DNA from 2 places in the Eleftheria terrae genome. Region 1 is predicted to be linked to the other one. Evidence: predicted binding sites of a transcription regulator. Region 1 holds the regulator's gene; the other holds the start of a gene.
What was found. Region 1 encodes NrdR, which represses ribonucleotide reductase genes. Its sites were predicted from a motif close to CACNANATNTNGTG; they were not measured.
Positions count from the first base shown of each region.

Region 2: the regulator NrdR is predicted to act here: its motif matches at 2,339-2,352, upstream of N7L95_RS19760 (ribonucleoside-diphosphate reductase subunit alpha).

Region 1 is NZ_CP106951.1:4,888,586-4,896,578, reverse strand. It holds gene N7L95_RS21890 (lytic transglycosylase domain-containing protein) at 1-583, shown strand, start outside; ZMP/ZTP riboswitch at 758-874, shown strand; gene glyA (serine hydroxymethyltransferase) at 947-2,194, shown strand; gene nrdR (transcriptional regulator NrdR) at 2,215-2,658, shown strand; gene N7L95_RS21875 (type IV pilin protein) at 2,804-3,256, opposite strand; gene N7L95_RS21870 (pilus assembly protein) at 3,284-6,922, opposite strand; gene N7L95_RS21865 (hypothetical protein) at 6,940-7,518, opposite strand; gene N7L95_RS21860 (PilW family protein) at 7,515-7,993, opposite strand, start outside.
Region 2 is NZ_CP106951.1:4,413,120-4,421,112, forward strand. It holds gene N7L95_RS19750 (sigma-54-dependent transcriptional regulator) at 1-1,451, shown strand, start outside; gene ampD (1,6-anhydro-N-acetylmuramyl-L-alanine amidase AmpD) at 1,484-2,116, shown strand; gene N7L95_RS19760 (ribonucleoside-diphosphate reductase subunit alpha) at 2,564-5,482, shown strand; gene N7L95_RS19765 (ribonucleotide-diphosphate reductase subunit beta) at 5,704-6,921, shown strand; gene N7L95_RS19770 (histone H1-like DNA-binding protein) at 7,129-7,650, shown strand; gene N7L95_RS19775 (DUF167 domain-containing protein) at 7,711-7,993, shown strand, end outside.

The sequences.
Region 1 (7,993 bases):
TTCCGAGCTGACCCGGCAGCAGGCGGCCGTGGCCCAGTGGCTGTCGCGCCGCTACCGGGTGGCGCCGGAGCCGGTGGCACGGCTGGTGAAGGAAGCGTGGCACGTCGGCGGGCGCACCGGGATCGAGCCGACGTTGATCCTGGCCATCATGGCGGTCGAATCGAGCTTCAATCCCTTTGCCCAGAGCTCGGTCGGCGCGCAGGGCCTGATGCAGGTGATGACCCGCGTGCATGACGACAAGTACGAGCGCTTCGGCGGCAACCACGCGGCCTTCGATCCAGTCACCAACCTGCGGGTTGGCGTGCAGGTGCTGAAGGAATGCATTGCGCGCGCCGGCAGCCTGGAAGGCGGGCTGCGCTACTACGTCGGCGCCGCCAACCTGCAGGACGACGGCGGCTATGCGGCCAAGGTGCTGTCGGAGCAGGCGCACTTGCGCAATGTCGCGGCCGGTCGCCAGGTGCCGGTGTCCGCCCCTCAGATGCTGCAGGCGGTGCACGCGCCGGCACCAGCCTCTGCGCCTGCGACCGCGGAGGTGCCTGCCACCGAGGCCGGCGAGCCAGAGCAACTGGCCCTGGTGCGTTGACCCCTTTGGCAGCCCTGCCTGCCGCCATAGCAAGCCGGCCCGTTGCGGGCCGTTTTCATTGACGCGCGGCATCGAGCGGCAGCCACACGCGGGCGCACAACGCACCGCGCCGGTGCGGCGACCGCCCAGCTTGACGCGCCACGGCGGCTGGCTGCGGGGATATCCATTACACTTGCCGGGCTGCACAACTGGCGATAGGACCCCTGCCTGCGGGAGCGTCCGAGGTGGCGAACCACCGGGAAGTGCGGCCGGCACACCGCTGCCGTTCAGCCGTTCGCCTGGGCAGCCTTCCGATCGATCGGCGCCGCCGTGGCGGCGCTGCCGTATCGACGAGGGACTTCTCGCACCGAAGAGGACTGCCAAATGTTTGACCGCACCGTTTCCACCCTGCCGAACATCGATGCCGAGCTGTGGGCTGCCATCCAAAAGGAAAACCAGCGCCAGGAAGAGCACATCGAGCTGATCGCTTCCGAGAACTACGCCTCGCCGGCCGTGATGGCCGCGCAGGGCACCCAGCTGACCAACAAGTACGCCGAAGGCTATCCCGGCAAGCGCTACTACGGCGGCTGTGAATATGTCGACGTGGTGGAGCAAATCGCCATCGACCGGCTGAAGCAGCTGTTCGGCGCCGAGCATGCCAACGTGCAGCCCAATTCCGGCTCGCAGGCCAACCAGGGTGTGTTCTTCGGCCTGCTGCAGCCCGGCGACACCATCATGGGCATGAGCCTCGCAGAAGGCGGCCACCTGACACACGGCATGCCGCTGAACATGTCCGGCAAGTGGTTCAAGGTGGTCAGCTACGGCCTGAACGACAAGGAAGAGATCGACTACGACGCGATGGAGCGGCTGGCCCACGAGCACAAGCCCAAGCTCATCATCGCGGGCGCCTCGGCCTACAGCCTGCGCATCGACTTCGAGCGCTTCTCGCGTGTCGCCAAGGCGGTGGGCGCCTACTTCATGGTGGACATGGCGCACTATGCCGGCCTGATCGCCGGCGGCGTCTACCCCAACCCGGTGCCGTTTGCGGATGTGGTGACCTCCACCACCCACAAGAGCCTGCGCGGCCCGCGCGGCGGCATCATCCTGATGAAGGACCAGGTGGCCAAGCAGATCAACAGCGCCATCTTCCCCGGCATCCAGGGCGGGCCGCTGATGCACGTGATCGCGGCCAAGGCGGTGGCCTTCAAGGAGGCCCTGTCCCCCGAGTTCAAGGCCTACCAGCAACAGGTGGTCAAGAACGCGCAGGCAATGGCAAGCACCCTGATCGAGCGCGGCCTGCGCATTGTCAGCGGCCGCACCGAAAGCCACGTGATGCTGGTGGACCTGCGCGCCAAGGGCATGACGGGCAAGGAAGCCGAGGCACTGCTCGGCCAGGCCCACATCACTTGCAACAAGAACGGCATCCCGAACGACCCCGAAAAGCCGATGGTGACCAGCGGCATCCGCCTGGGCTCGCCAGCCATGACCACCCGCGGCTTCACCGAAGCCGAGGCGGTGCAGACGGCGCATCTGATCGCCGACGTGCTGGACAAGCCGCGCGACGAGGCCAACATCGCCGCCGTGCGCGAGAAGGTCAATGCGCTGACCCGGCGCTTCCCGGTCTACCGTTGAACTGACACCACCCCCTCGCCATGCGCTGCCCGTTCTGCGGCCACGAAGAGAGCCAGGTCGTCGAGACGCGCGAGTCCGACGAGGGGGATGTCATTCGCCGTCGCCGGCGCTGCCTGTCCTGTGACACCCGGTTCACCACGTACGAGCGGGCCGAGGTGACCATGCCGGCGGTGGTGAAGAAGGACGGCAGCCGTGCGGAGTTCGATCCGGCCAAGATTCGAGCGTCGATGACGCTCGCCTTGCGCAAGCGGCCGGTGAGCCTGGAGCAGATCGATGCCGCGCTGCAGCGCATCGAGCAGAAGCTGCGTTCCAGCGGCATGCGCGAAGTCGCCAGCTCCAAGCTGGGCGAGTTCGTGATGCGCGAGCTCAAGAAGCTCGACAAGGTGGCCTACGTGCGGTTCGCGTCGGTGTACCGCAGCTTCGAGGATGTGGATGAGTTCAGTCGCCTGATCAAGGAGATCTGAATCCGCCAGCCTGCCGGCGGCGCCCTCCCCTGCGCCTCTTGCCGGCACCGCCAATAAAAAGCGCCCTGCGATTGCAGGGCGTTTTTTGTTGGGATTCTTCGCTCGGTCTGATGCGTCAGCCTGCGGCCCGCGCGATCAGTGCTTCTCAGCGCCAGCAGTCGGAGGCTTTGACACCTTCGGCGCCGTCTTCGATCTGGCGACGGCCCCTGCTGTCAAGAACCAGCGTGCCGCATTTGTCATCGGCCATCGAACCGCCCGCCGTTGGCTTCGCTTTCAGGACGTAGCTGCGAGGCGTCGTTTCTGCATCGTCGACGGCGACCTCGTACACCGCCGTGCCCTCGCGCGGAGACTGGTTGAGCGGGAGCACCCCGTTCACATAGGTGCTGTTCGCCGAGTAATAGCGCTGCATGTATTGCGCGCCTTCCATCAAGGCGGCCTGCGCATCGGCCCGCCGCCCGCGCTTCACCTGTTCGCTGAAGCTCGGGTAGGCGATGGCCGCCAGGATGCCGATGATGGCCACGACGATCATCAGCTCGATCAGCGTGAAGCCGCGCCCCGCGCGGGGGGCGCGGGCCAGGAGGGTGGGGACTGCTTTCATGGCCATATTGTGCGCCTGCCCAATGGGTTACTTGATGGGCGGATTGATGATCCGGCGCCAAACCCGTTCGCTGATCACCTTATTGGTGTTCGGCGGTTTGCAGTTGATGATGCAATAGACCTTGCCATCCTGTTCACCCAAGGGGTCGGTGCCCGCGGCGCCGCCCGAGTTTTGCAGGCTGACGTCGGTTTCCTTGTCGGCACCGTTGGCCGGCTCGCCGGTGCCGCCGGGGCGGACCGGCTTCTTGGTCAGCACCACGCCGCGGCCGTCCGGGCGGGTGATGAAACCCGCCGCGTTCAGGTCGGAGCTGTTCAGCACGCCGTCGCCGTTCGTGTCGAGCACGGGCGCCTTGGTGTATTGACCGCCTTCGTGGGCCGGCATCAGGAAGTTGAAGCCCTTGCCTTCGGTGGCCTCGCATTCGCCGGCCGCGGCAGCGGGCACGATGGTGCTGATGTAGACGAAGTCACCGATCACCACCGGCGGATAGATCGAACGCTGGCGTTGCTCAATGCTGAAATTCATGAACCAGCCCGACTTGTCCTTCCAGTCCACATCGTTGGAGGTGACCTCATAGTAGGTTCGCTTGGTCAGCGGGTCGATCTTGGAACCCAGGATCCGCTGCTCGACCAACTGGTCGCGCGTGACGGCTGCCGTCAGCGCGGACGTCTCGCCGGCCTTGGTGCGGTCCCAGACGCCATAGACGGCCTGCACGGTCTTGTCATCGGGATCGCCTTCCGTGGACAGCTTCCCGGTCGCGAAGAGCACGACATTGCCGTTCTGTTCATGCGGCACGTAGGACGGCGACGAGGTGATCGGCTGTGCCACGCCACCGCTGCTTGCCGTGAACAGCGGCCTGCCACCCAGGCCTACCTTCCAATCGGTGCTGACGCCGGTGCCGAAGTCGAAACGCCACAGGTTGCCCTGGAGATCGCCGGCATACACGCCGATCACTTGTTGCTTGGCATCCTTGATCAGGCGCACGCCGCCCAACCCGTTGCCGCCGGCCGTACCGGCGATCAGCTTGGAGATGGCCCCCGTCGCCAGGTCGATCACCAGCAGAACCGCACGGCCGTTGGTGCTGAAGCTGCCATTGCCAATGAAGACCTTCCAGCTGCCGTCAGCCAGCACGCCGATCTGGGCGTCGCCGTTCATGTAGCCGATGTCGGCGTCGTTGGCGCTCGACAGCTCCCACATCACCGAGCTGGCGTTGAGGTTGGCCGCGATGTTGTCCTTGTCAAGCCGCAGCGCGAACAGGCCCTTGCCGCCGGCCCCCAGCGTGCCGACCAGCACATTGGTCCAGCTGCCATTGAGATAGGCATCCGCCTCGGTCAGCGGGCCGTCGACGAAGAACTGGTGGTAGTTCGCTGCGGTGCCGTAGTCCTTCTTCGAGAGCTTCGACAGGTTCGGCAGCACGGCGTTCGGCACATAGGCGAACACTTCAGTTCCTGCATTGGCCGGCGCCGGCGTGACCAGCGTGTCGCGGAACGCATGCAGCATGCCGCCGTTGCCTCCGAGGAAGATCACCGGGTCGCGCTTCTTCTTCGCGTCGACATACTCGCGATACGTCTTGCCGCCGATCGGCAGCGTTTCGTAGAACATGTCGACGTTGCCGCCCACCAGGGAAGGAGGCGAGTTGACGAAGTCCGGCAATTTCCCGGCGCGAATCCGGAAGTTGGTGGTTTCAGTACCTTCGTTCGACGTGTCGCCGCGAAGGTAATTGACCAGGGATTCGGACACATCAGTGCCGATCAGCTTGCGGGTCGCGTCCGGCATGCCGGCCCAGGTGAAGGGCACGACCTTCTTGTTGACGGCGTCCCAGGTGTAGATCTGGCGCAGTCCGTGGGCCGGCAGCTTTTCGCTCGCCTTCCACAGGGGCGTGCTGCCCGCCACGCCGTTCGCGTCGAGAGAGAACGCCTCCAGCTCTCCAGTCCACTTGACCGAGGTATAGCTGGGCACGTACTTGCGGTTGCCATCCTGCAGGATGGGACCGGCCGACGCCACACCCGCTTCCTTCAGCCCATCACGACCCGCCGCCGAACCCAGCGCGCTGGAAATGGCCTTGGCGAGCTCGCCCGAATTCGTGGCGGAGAAGAAGCGGCCACGTGAGTTCACGGCGGCGTGCCACAGGTCATCAATCTCGTCGTCCGTCCAGGACTTGGTGCCCTTGGTCAGCGCGAGCAAGTCCTTCTTCGGATCGAGGGTGCCCTTGACGCCCAGGCCGACGGTGAACTGCGTCAGGTGCTGCCAGTACGCAGGGTCGCCGCCGGGCACCTCATCGGTCGCGGGCTGGGGATTGACCTTGTTGGCCAGGTCCGGGCGCAGATCCTTCTTCCAATACTTCATCGCCACGTCGGCGAGGGTGTTGGAGTAGTCGTCCTTGTAGGGCCGTTCGGCGGTGTAGCGCGTGTAAGCGGCTCCCGTCGGCGCCGAGCTCGCATAGGAATCACCATTGGTGTTATCGGCGTTGCCCGCGGCGTTGTAGCTGTCGTTGTAGTAGCCGTCGGTCATCAGGATGTTGTAGGCGCGACGGCAGGACAGGTCGGCAGCGCCCGTCACGGTGCCGGGTTTCGCGCTCCAGGGCCCCTTCGCGTCATTGCGCTGGAAGTAGACGCCCACCGTGTCCATCGCGGTACGCAGCGGCGTCGAACCGTTCGCGATGAAGGTCTTGCTCTGGATCTGCGTGAGGAGGGCCGAGCGCTGAGTGGCGTCGAGATCGTTCACGCCCATCCGGATGACGGACGTGTTGACGCCTTGAATGTCAGCGACCGTCGAATGGTTGATGGAGCCCCAGCCCATGCGCACGGTGTTATCGACGCCATGCAGCGCTTCCGAAATTGCTGCCTTCGTCAGGAACATCCGGGTGCGGTAGAAGGTGAACCAGTTCGCAAAGTTTTTGCGCTCCTCGTCACGGGTGCAGGAGGTCGCACCGGTGCAGTCGGTGCGCCCAGCCGCCTTCGGAAATGGGCCGCTGTCGTTGATGTCGTATTGGACGTAGTTGGCCGCGACCCTCGGGTCGGTGCCCGCCTTCAGGCGGTAGTACAAGCCCCGCGACACCTGCGCATCGGCAGTGGGGCAGTAGGCGTCAGTCGACGGGTTCGTGCACCACCGCTTCCTCGACGAAGAAATGGTCGCCGTCAAGTCGACCGTCCCTTGCGTCGTGTCCACCGGATTCCAGTATGCGCTCGTGGGAACCGCATCCGGGAAGCGGCCACCGCCCGGCTTCATCCAGGGCAGGTAGCGGACCTCTGGGTTGTAGTAGATGGAGTTGACATCCGGCGAACGGAATTGGCGCTGGAAGACCGAGTTGCTGTTTCTGATCGCGGTGACGCTGCCCAGAATGGTCATGTTGCCGAGCGGGGTCGGATCGTCCGGCAGGACGTCCATGACCCGGGCAGCGCCGGTGTAGGGCAAGGTGACGTCGTAGCCGTTGACCTTGAAGGTGTTCTCCGGCATGTGATTGGCGCGCATCGAGCCGGAATCGTCGATGGTCAGCATCACGTTGGCCTTCGGCACCCCGCCCTCGCGACGCAGCAGCGGCTTCTGCGAAGGCGCGGTATCGGCCGCCCAGGCAGGCGTCAACGCGCCAAGTTGCAGGGCCACCACCGTGACACACACCACGGTTCTGGAAAACACGGAGCGCTGCGGAGCGCATGCTGTGGGCTTCATTGTTTTCTCCTTGTTCTTCACGGCGCTGCCGGCGCAGGCGCCAGGCGCAGGATCGATTGCAGCCAGATCACCGTGCCGCTCTCGGTCGCCTTGGTTTCGGCGTTGGCGGTGTAGTCGGGGCTGAATCCGCGGGCGGTCACGAGGATCACATCAGCGGTGCCCATCGTGCTCATCTCCGCCATGCATTCCGGCGTGATCAGGTCGACCGAGTTGTCCTCGGGCTCGAGCCACTCGTCGGGGACCTGGACGCGAACCGTCGCGTCGCTCCACTTGTCTGCCGTCTCCCATGCGGCCTTCGCTCCGGTGGCCTTCGGCTGCAGGTTGAAGCCCTTCTCCGCGCGCTGCGGGTCCGACAGCCTGAGCAAACTCTCGCAATAGCGCAATCCGATCTGTGCGCCCTGGGTCGCCAGTGTCTGCATGCGTTCGTTGTTGCTCACGAGGTCCGCGTTCAGGGCGCCTCGCATCACGCTGACCGAGGTGAAGCCGATGACCACCAGCATCACCAGCACCACCAGCAGCACCACGCCGGACTGCGCCCGGACAGCCACCTTCTTTCGCGGGCGGTCAAGCCGCCGCACTTGCGAGAACTCGGTCATGCAGGTGCCCCCAGGCGGTTGTGCAACACGATGGTCGAATGAAAGGCGCGGTACATCTTGCGGTCGCCATCGGCTGGGTCGACCTTGGTGCCGTCGCATCCGTAGTAGGCGGTGGCCTCGTCCATCACGTTGTCCGCACTTTGAACGACCACGCAGACGCGCACGGCGATCACGCGGTTCCAGTCGTCCGGGGCAAGATCCGCCGCGTTCCGGTAGCGCGCCACCTGGGTCGGCGTAGCGACGTTGGCCACGCCATAGTTGAGTTGGAGCCCGACAATGTTCTCGACCAGAGGCTGATGGGACGTTGTACTGGGATCGCCACCACCGTTGCCACGGCAATAGAGCGCTGGGGTCACGCCGTCGGCACCAGTGTCAACGTAGAAGCGGTTGTAGGCGACGTAGATGCCCCCGTCGAGCGGCAGGTTCTGGCCGAGGCAATCAGCCGGCGTGCCGTCGCTGGTGACAACCACCGTGC
Region 2 (7,993 bases), 480 kb from region 1:
AGGATGCATGGTCGCGCCTGCGCGACCGCACCTACAGCGCGGTGATCACCGACATGCGCCTGCCCGACGGCACCGGCCTGGACCTGCTGCGCCGCCTGGAGGACAGCGGCCGGCGTGAGAAGGCCATCATGATCACCGCGTTCGGCTCGCCCGAGAACGCGGTCGAGGCGCTGAAGGCCGGCGCCTACGACTACCTCACCAAGCCGGTGGACCTGAAGCAGTTCCGCGCGGTGGTGGCCTCGGCGCTGGGCCGTCCCAGCGCCGCACCGCCGCCCGGCGTGGCGGCCAGCTCGGCGGTGCCGGCGCCGGCCAGCACGCGCGGCAGCGTGCGCACCGCCGCGCCGGCGGTGGTGGTCACCAACAGCAGCGGCACCATCGACCGCATGGCCGGCACGTCGGCCACCATGCAGCATGTGCGCAGCATGATCGAGAAGGTCGGCCGCAGCATGGCGCCGGTGCTGGTGCAGGGCGAGTCGGGCACCGGCAAGGAGCTGGTCGCGCGCTCCATCCACGAGTTGAGCGGACGGCGCGCGCAGCCCTTCATCGCGGTGAACTGCGGCGCCATCCCCGAGCAGCTGCTGGAAGCCGAGTTCTTCGGCTACCGCAAGGGCGCCTTCACCGGCGCCGCCGAGGACCGCGAGGGCTTCTTCCAGGCGGCCCGCGGCGGCACGCTGTTCCTCGACGAGATCGGCGACCTGCCGTTGTCGATGCAGTCCAAGCTGCTGCGAGTGATCCAGGAGCGCGCGGTGCGCCCGGTCGGGGCCGTTGCGGAGACGCCGGTGGACGTGCGCATCGTCAGTGCCACGCACAAGGACCTCGGCAGCGAGGTGCAGGGCGGCCGCTTCCGGCAGGACTTGTTCTATCGCCTCAACGTCATCCAGATCCGTGTGCCGGCCCTGCGCGAGCGGCTGGAAGACCTGCCGCAGATCTGCGACCGCCTGCTCGCCCGCATCGCGCAGGACGCCGACGTCTGGCCGCCGCCACGCCTGACCCAGGCCGCGCTGGCCCACCTCGGCCGCTATCCCTTCCCGGGGAATGTGCGGGAGCTGGAGAACCTGTTGCATCGTGCGGTCGCCCTGTCGGGCGGCGAGTGGATCGACGTGGTTGACCTGGCGCTGCCGCACGCCGTCTTCAACGAGGTGCCGCCGCCCGAACCCGAACCGGTCGCCGCACTGGCCCCCATCGCGCCGACGCCGGTGGAGCCGGCCATGCCCGTGCCGGCCGCCGCGCCGGTGGAGGCGCCGGCGGTTCCGCTGCCGAACGACCTGGCCGCCTACCTCGACGCGGTGGAGCGCGACATCCTGATCCGTGCGCTGGAGCGCCATCGCTTCAACCGTACCGCGGCCGGCGCAAGCCTGGGCCTGTCGCTGCGGCAGATGCGCTACCGCATGGCCCGCCTCGGCGTGCTGGTGGCGGAGCACGGCGTGGCGGTCGAGTCGGACGAGGGCTGAGAGGCCAGCGGCCTCCTGTGGCAATGGGCGTGATGCAGGCCGGCGACATGCTGTGGCAGGACGGCTGGTTCGGCCCCGCACGCCGGCTGCCCTCGCCCAACTTCGGCCCGCGCCCGGCAGGCGCCAGCATCGACCTGGTGGTGCTGCATTCCATCAGCCTGCCGCCCGGACGCTACGGCGGCCCCGAGATCGAGCAGCTGTTCACGAACCGCCTCGACTGGGACGCGCATCCCTACTTCGACCAGATCCGCGGCATGGAGGTGTCGGCGCACTTCGTGATTCGCCGCGACGGCGAGCTGCTGCAGTTCGTGTCGTGCGAGCAGCGCGCCTGGCATGCCGGCCGCTCCTCGTTTCAGGGGCGTGAAAACTGCAACGACTACTCCATCGGCGTCGAACTCGAAGGTCTCGAGGACGAGCCCTTCACCGGCCCGCAGTACGCCTGCCTGGTGCCGCTGCTGCAGGCCCTGCGGCAGCGCTACCCGGTGGCGCATGTCGCGGGGCACGAGCATGTGGCGCCAGGGCGCAAGCGCGACCCCGGTGCGGCCTTCGACTGGCAGGCGCTGGTGCTCTCGCTCGGCTGGCCGGCCACCTGCTTTCCCTTCGCCCCTGCCGGCAGTGACGTCACTGCCGCCGCTCCCGCACCCGGCGACTTCCATCGCCGCTGAGGCGGCCCTCTTCATCGCCTTGCAGCAAGGACGCGGCACGCACCGCGTTTTGCTTCGCATCGCAAGCATTGGCGCGGGCCTCGCTGCGGCACGCCAAGCCTGGTGCGGCCTGGCGCGGAAGTGAGTATTGCGGTGGCCGCCGAAGGCAAAAAACGGCCTCTTCGTCAAGCCCCTGCATTCCTGACGCGGACGCTATGGCTAGTGTGTTGAAGCCTGCTCGCCCCCTAGCTATAGTGTTCGTGTTATCCTCGCGCCCTCGCAAAAAATCAGCCCAGACAACAGCCCGCATGCGGGCCGACAGGCACGAAACCGCTGCCATGCAGGGGTCCTGTCGCAGCCGGGCGTCGAAGACCAACACCCGCATTCACGCCACCAGCCGCCGTCTCGGCGGCGCATCGCCTGGATGCTTTCGATATTCGTTGAGTGAAGCACATAGAAGGGGTATTCATGCAGACCGTCAGCACCAGCACCGAAGCTCAAGCGGCCGGCCACGCGCCGGGCGCCACGCGCCCCGTCGCGCCCGGCGCCTCGGCCTATGCCGCCTACCAGATCATTCGTCGCAACGGTGCGGTGGTGTCCTTCGAGCCGAACAAGATCGCCGTCGCGATGATGAAGGCCTTCCTCGCGGTGCACGGCACCCAGGGTGCCGCGTCCGCCAGCGTGCGCGAGACGGTCGACGGCCTGACCGAGAACGTGGTGCGGGCGCTGCTGCGCTCCCGCCCGAGCGGCGGCACCTTCCATATTGAAGATGTGCAGGATCACGTCGAGCTGGCGCTGATGCGCGGCGGCCACCACGAGATCGCGCGTGCCTACGTGCTGTACCGCGAGCGCCGCTCGCAGGAGCGCGCGCGCCAGGGCGAGCTGCCCGCCGCCGCTGCCGAGCCGACGCTGACGGTGCTGGACGGTGGCCAGCGCGTGCCGCTGGACCTGGGCAAGCTGCAGGCGCTGATCGAGTCGGCCTGCGCCGGCCTGGGCGCCGACGTCAAGCCGGAGCCGATCTTTGCCGAGACCAAGCGCAACCTGTACGACGGCGTGCCGATGGAAGAGGTGTTCAAGGCCTCCATCCTGGCGGCCCGCACGCTGATCGAGAAGGACCCCGGCTACACCAACGCCACCGCGCGCCTGTTGCTGCACACCATCCGCAAGGAGACGCTGGGCGAGGAAACCACCCACGAGCAGATGCACGAGCGCTATGCCGAGTACTTCCCGACCTTCGTGAAGAAGGGGGTGGACGCGGAGCTGCTGGACGAGAAGCTGCTGCAGTACGACCTGAAGCGCCTGGGCGAGGCCCTCAAGGCCGATCGCGACCTGCAGTTCGACTACCTCGGCCTGCAGACGCTGTACGACCGCTATTTCCTGCACATCGACAGCCAGCGCATCGAACTGCCGCAGGCATTTTTCATGCGCGTGGCCATGGGCCTGGCGCTCAACGAGATCGACCGCGAGGCGCGCGCGATCGAGTTCTACGAAGTGCTGTCGAGCTTCGACTTCATGTCGAGCACCCCGACCCTCTTCAACGCCGGCACCCGCCGTTCGCAGCTGTCGAGCTGCTACCTGACCACGGTGCCTGACGACCTGGACGGCATCTACGAGGCCATCAAGGAAAACGCGCTGCTGTCGAAGTTCGCCGGCGGCCTGGGCAACGACTGGACCCGGGTGCGCGCGCTGGGCTCGCACATCAAGGGCACCAACGGCAAGAGCCAGGGTGTCGTGCCCTTCCTGAAGGTGGTCAACGACACCGCGGTGGCGGTCAACCAGGGCGGCAAGCGCAAGGGCGCGGTCTGCGCCTACCTGGAGAGCTGGCACCTGGACGTCGAGGAATTCTTGGAGCTGCGCAAGAACACCGGCGACGACCGCCGCCGCACCCACGACATGAACACGGCGAACTGGATTCCCGACCTGTTCATGCGCCGCGTGATGGAGAACGGCGAATGGACGCTGTTCTCGCCCGCCACCTGCCCGGACCTGCACGACAAGTTCGGCCGCGACTTCGAGGAAGCCTACACGCGCTACGAGGACAAGGTGGCACGCGGCGAGATCAAGCTGTTCAAGAAGGTGCGCGCGGTCGACCTGTGGCGCCGCATGCTGTCGATGCTGTTCGAGACCGGCCACCCCTGGATCACGTTCAAGGACGCCTGCAACGTGCGCTCGCCGCAGCAGCACGTCGGTGTCGTGCACTCCTCCAACCTGTGCACCGAGATCACCCTGAACACCAATGACGGCGAAATCGCGGTCTGCAACCTGGGCTCGGTGAACCTGTCGCGTCACATCAAGGACGGCGGCATCGATCACGACAAGCTGAAGAAGACGGTGGCGACGGCGATGCGCATGCTCGACAACGTCATCGACATCAACTACTACGCCGTGAAGAAGGCGCGCGACTCCAACATGCGCCACCGTCCGGTGGGCCTGGGTGTGATGGCCTTCCAGGACAGCCTGTACGAGCTGCGCATCCCCTACGCCAGCCAGGCGGCGGTGGAGTTCGCCGACCGCTCGATGGAAGCGCTGTGCTACTACGCCTACTGGGCCTCGACCGAGCTGGCAGCCGAGCGCGGGCGCTACTCCAGCTACCGCGGCTCGCTGTGGGACCGCGGCATCCTGCCGATCGACTCGCTCGACCTGCTGGCCGAGCAGCGCGGCGGCTATGTCGAGGTCGACCGCAGCCGCACGATGGACTGGGACGCGCTGCGCGCCCGCATCCAGCAGTACGGCATGCGCAACTCCAACTGCGTGGCGATCGCGCCGACCGCGACCATCTCGAACATCGTCGGCGTGGATGCGTCGATCGAGCCCTGCTTCGGCAACTTGTCGGTCAAGTCCAACCTGTCGGGCGAATTCACCGTCATCAACGAGTTCCTCGTGCGCGACCTGAAGCAGCTCGGCCTGTGGGACGACGTGATGGTGATGGACCTCAAGCACTTCGACGGTTCGCTGCGCCGCATCGACCGGGTGCCCGAGGACCTGAAGCAGCTGTACGCGACCGCGTTCGAAATCGAACCCGCCTGGCTGGTGGAAGCGGCCGCACGTCGTCAGAAGTGGATCGACCAGGCGCAGTCGCTCAACATCTACATGGCCGGTGCGTCGGGCAAGAAGCTCGACGACACCTACAAGCTGGCCTGGACGCGCGGCCTGAAGACCACCTACTACCTGCGCACCATCGGCGCGACGCATGCCGAGAAGTCCACCATCAAGGCGGGCCAGCTCAATGCGGTGCCGACGCAAGGCGGCTCCGTCGGTGGCTACTCGGCAGTGGATGCAGCCGCTGCTGCAGCGCAGGCGCAGATCGCTGCGGCCGTGGCCAGCGAGCCGGCCACCGACGTGAAGTTCTGCGCCATCGACGACCCCACTTGCGAGGCTTGCCAGTAAGGCAAGGCCCGTGAGCGATGCGAGCCGCACGGGCTTGCATCGCTCACTGCCCGAGGGCGATCACACACCTCGGGCAGTACATCGATTGCGATGTCGATTCGCGTGTCTCATCAGGCGCTTGAAGCGATGCACGACCGCAACAAGTTCGTCGTGCGAATGTCAAGAAGTGCTTGGTGTTTGAACACAACACTCTCATAATTCACCGCTACAGGATGTCCACCATGTTGGCCTGGGAAGAAGAAGTCACTCCCTCGAATCATCAATCGACGAGCACCGCGCACAACCTCACCAGTGAAGCGCGGGCCATGTCCCCGTCGCCCCAACATCCGGTGTCTTCCTTCCCCACCTCTTCCTCCACGGCGGCAACGCAAGCTGCACATGCCGCATCGGCTGCATCGAGCCAGGTGCGCGCGAGCAGCGAGCGTCGCGTGAACGTCGCCGACAAGCGCATCATCAACGGCCAGACGGACGTCAACCAGCTGGTGCCCTTCAAGTACAAGTGGGCCTGGGAGAAGTACCTCGCGACCTGCGCGAACCACTGGATGCCGCAAGAGGTGAACATGTCGCGCGACATTGCGACATGGAAGGACCCCAACGGCCTGACCGACGACGAGCGCCGCATCATCAAGCGCAACCTCGGCTTCTTCGTCACTGCCGACTCGCTGGCCGCCAACAACATCGTGCTGGGCACCTACCGCCACATCACGGCGCCCGAGTGCCGGCAGTTCCTGCTGCGCCAGGCGTTCGAGGAGGCGATCCACACGCACGCCTACCAGTACATCGTCGAGTCGCTGGGCCTGGACGAGAGCGAGATCTTCAACGCCTACCACGAGGTGGCGTCGATCCGCGACAAGGACGAGTTCCTGATCCCGTTCATCGACAAGATCATGGACCTCAACTTCCACACCGGCACGCCCGAGAACGACCAGCAGCTGCTGAAGTCGCTCATCGTGTTCGCCTGCCTGATGGAAGGCCTGTTCTTCTACGTCGGCTTCACGCAGATCCTGGCGCTGGGCCGCCAGAACAAGATGACCGGCGCTGCCGAGCAGTACCAGTACATCCTGCGCGACGAGTCCATGCACTGCAACTTCGGCATCGACCTGATCAACCAGATCAAGCTGGAGAACCCGCACCTGTGGACGCCGGAGTTCAAGGCCGAGATCAAGGCGCTGTTCCTGAAGGCGGTGGAGCTGGAGTACCGCTATGCCGAGGACACCATGCCGCGTGGCGTGCTGGGCCTCAACGCTTCGATGTTCAAGGGCTATCTGCGCTATATCGCGAACCGGCGCGCCACGCAGATCGGCCTGGAGGAGCTCTTCCCGAACGAGGAAAACCCGTTCCCGTGGATGAGCGAAATGATCGACCTGAAGAAAGAGCGCAATTTCTTCGAGACCCGCGTCATCGAGTACCAGTCCGGTGGCGCGCTGTCTTGGGATTGAAGCGCGGGCACGAACGCTGCTCTCCAGGTCATGATGAAGAGATCAAGATTTGCAGCCAGTGACCAGCGGACTCAGAAACCGCAGGCACTGTCTGCCACCCCATTCACCGTACCAGGGCGTCTCTCCAAGACAGTCCAACGGGCGGTGAATCGCTGCGCTGTATCGAGCGGCGCAGTGATCTTTGCAACTTGATCAAGGAGAATCGATATGGCAACTGCAAAGAAAGCGGCCGCGAAGAAGGCTGCTCCCGCGAAGAAGGCCGCACCGGCCAAGAAGGTCGCCGCCAAGAAGGCAGCACCGGCGAAGAAGGCCGCTGCACCGGCGAAGAAGGCCGCTGTGAAGAAGGTCGCTGCGAAGAAGGCAGCACCGGCGAAGAAGGTTGCTGCGAAGAAGGCAGCGCCGGCCAAGAAGGTCGCCGCCAAGAAGGCAGCACCGGCGAAGAAGGTCGCGGCCAAGAAGGTCGTTGCCAAGAAGGCCGCTGCTCCGGCGAAGAAGGCCGCACCGGCCAAGAAGGCTGCTGCGAAGAAGGTCGCGACCAAGACCGCCGCTGCCAAGAAGCCGGCTGCCAAGAAGGCCGCTGCCAAGAAGGCTGCGAAGAAGCCCGCTGCGAAGAAGGCTGCTGCTGCGCCTGCTGCGGCTCCTGCGACGAAACCGGCCGCTGCTCCGGCTGCGAAGACCACGCTCAGCCCTCAGGCGGCCTGGCCCTTCCCGACCGGCGCGAAGCCCTGAGTCGTCCCAGCGCACTCTCAAGCCCGGCTCCGGCCGGGTTTTTTCATGGCGGCTCACAGCATGCCGAGCGGAGGTTCCCCGGTGGCGGAATGGCCGAGTTATCTGCGACGCAGCAGGCAGGGGCTGGAGATCGACCTCAGCGTGATTCCGAATGCCCGGCGCACCGAGCTGGTCGGCCTGCACGACGGTGCCTTGCGCCTTCGCCTGCAGGCTCCACCGGTCGACGGCAAGGCCAACGAAGCGGTGCTGCGGTGGCTGGCTGAGCGCCTGCAGCTGCCGCGCCAGCGGCTGGAACTGCTGCGCGGGCACAGCCACCGCCGCAAGACCGTGCTGGTGGCGTATG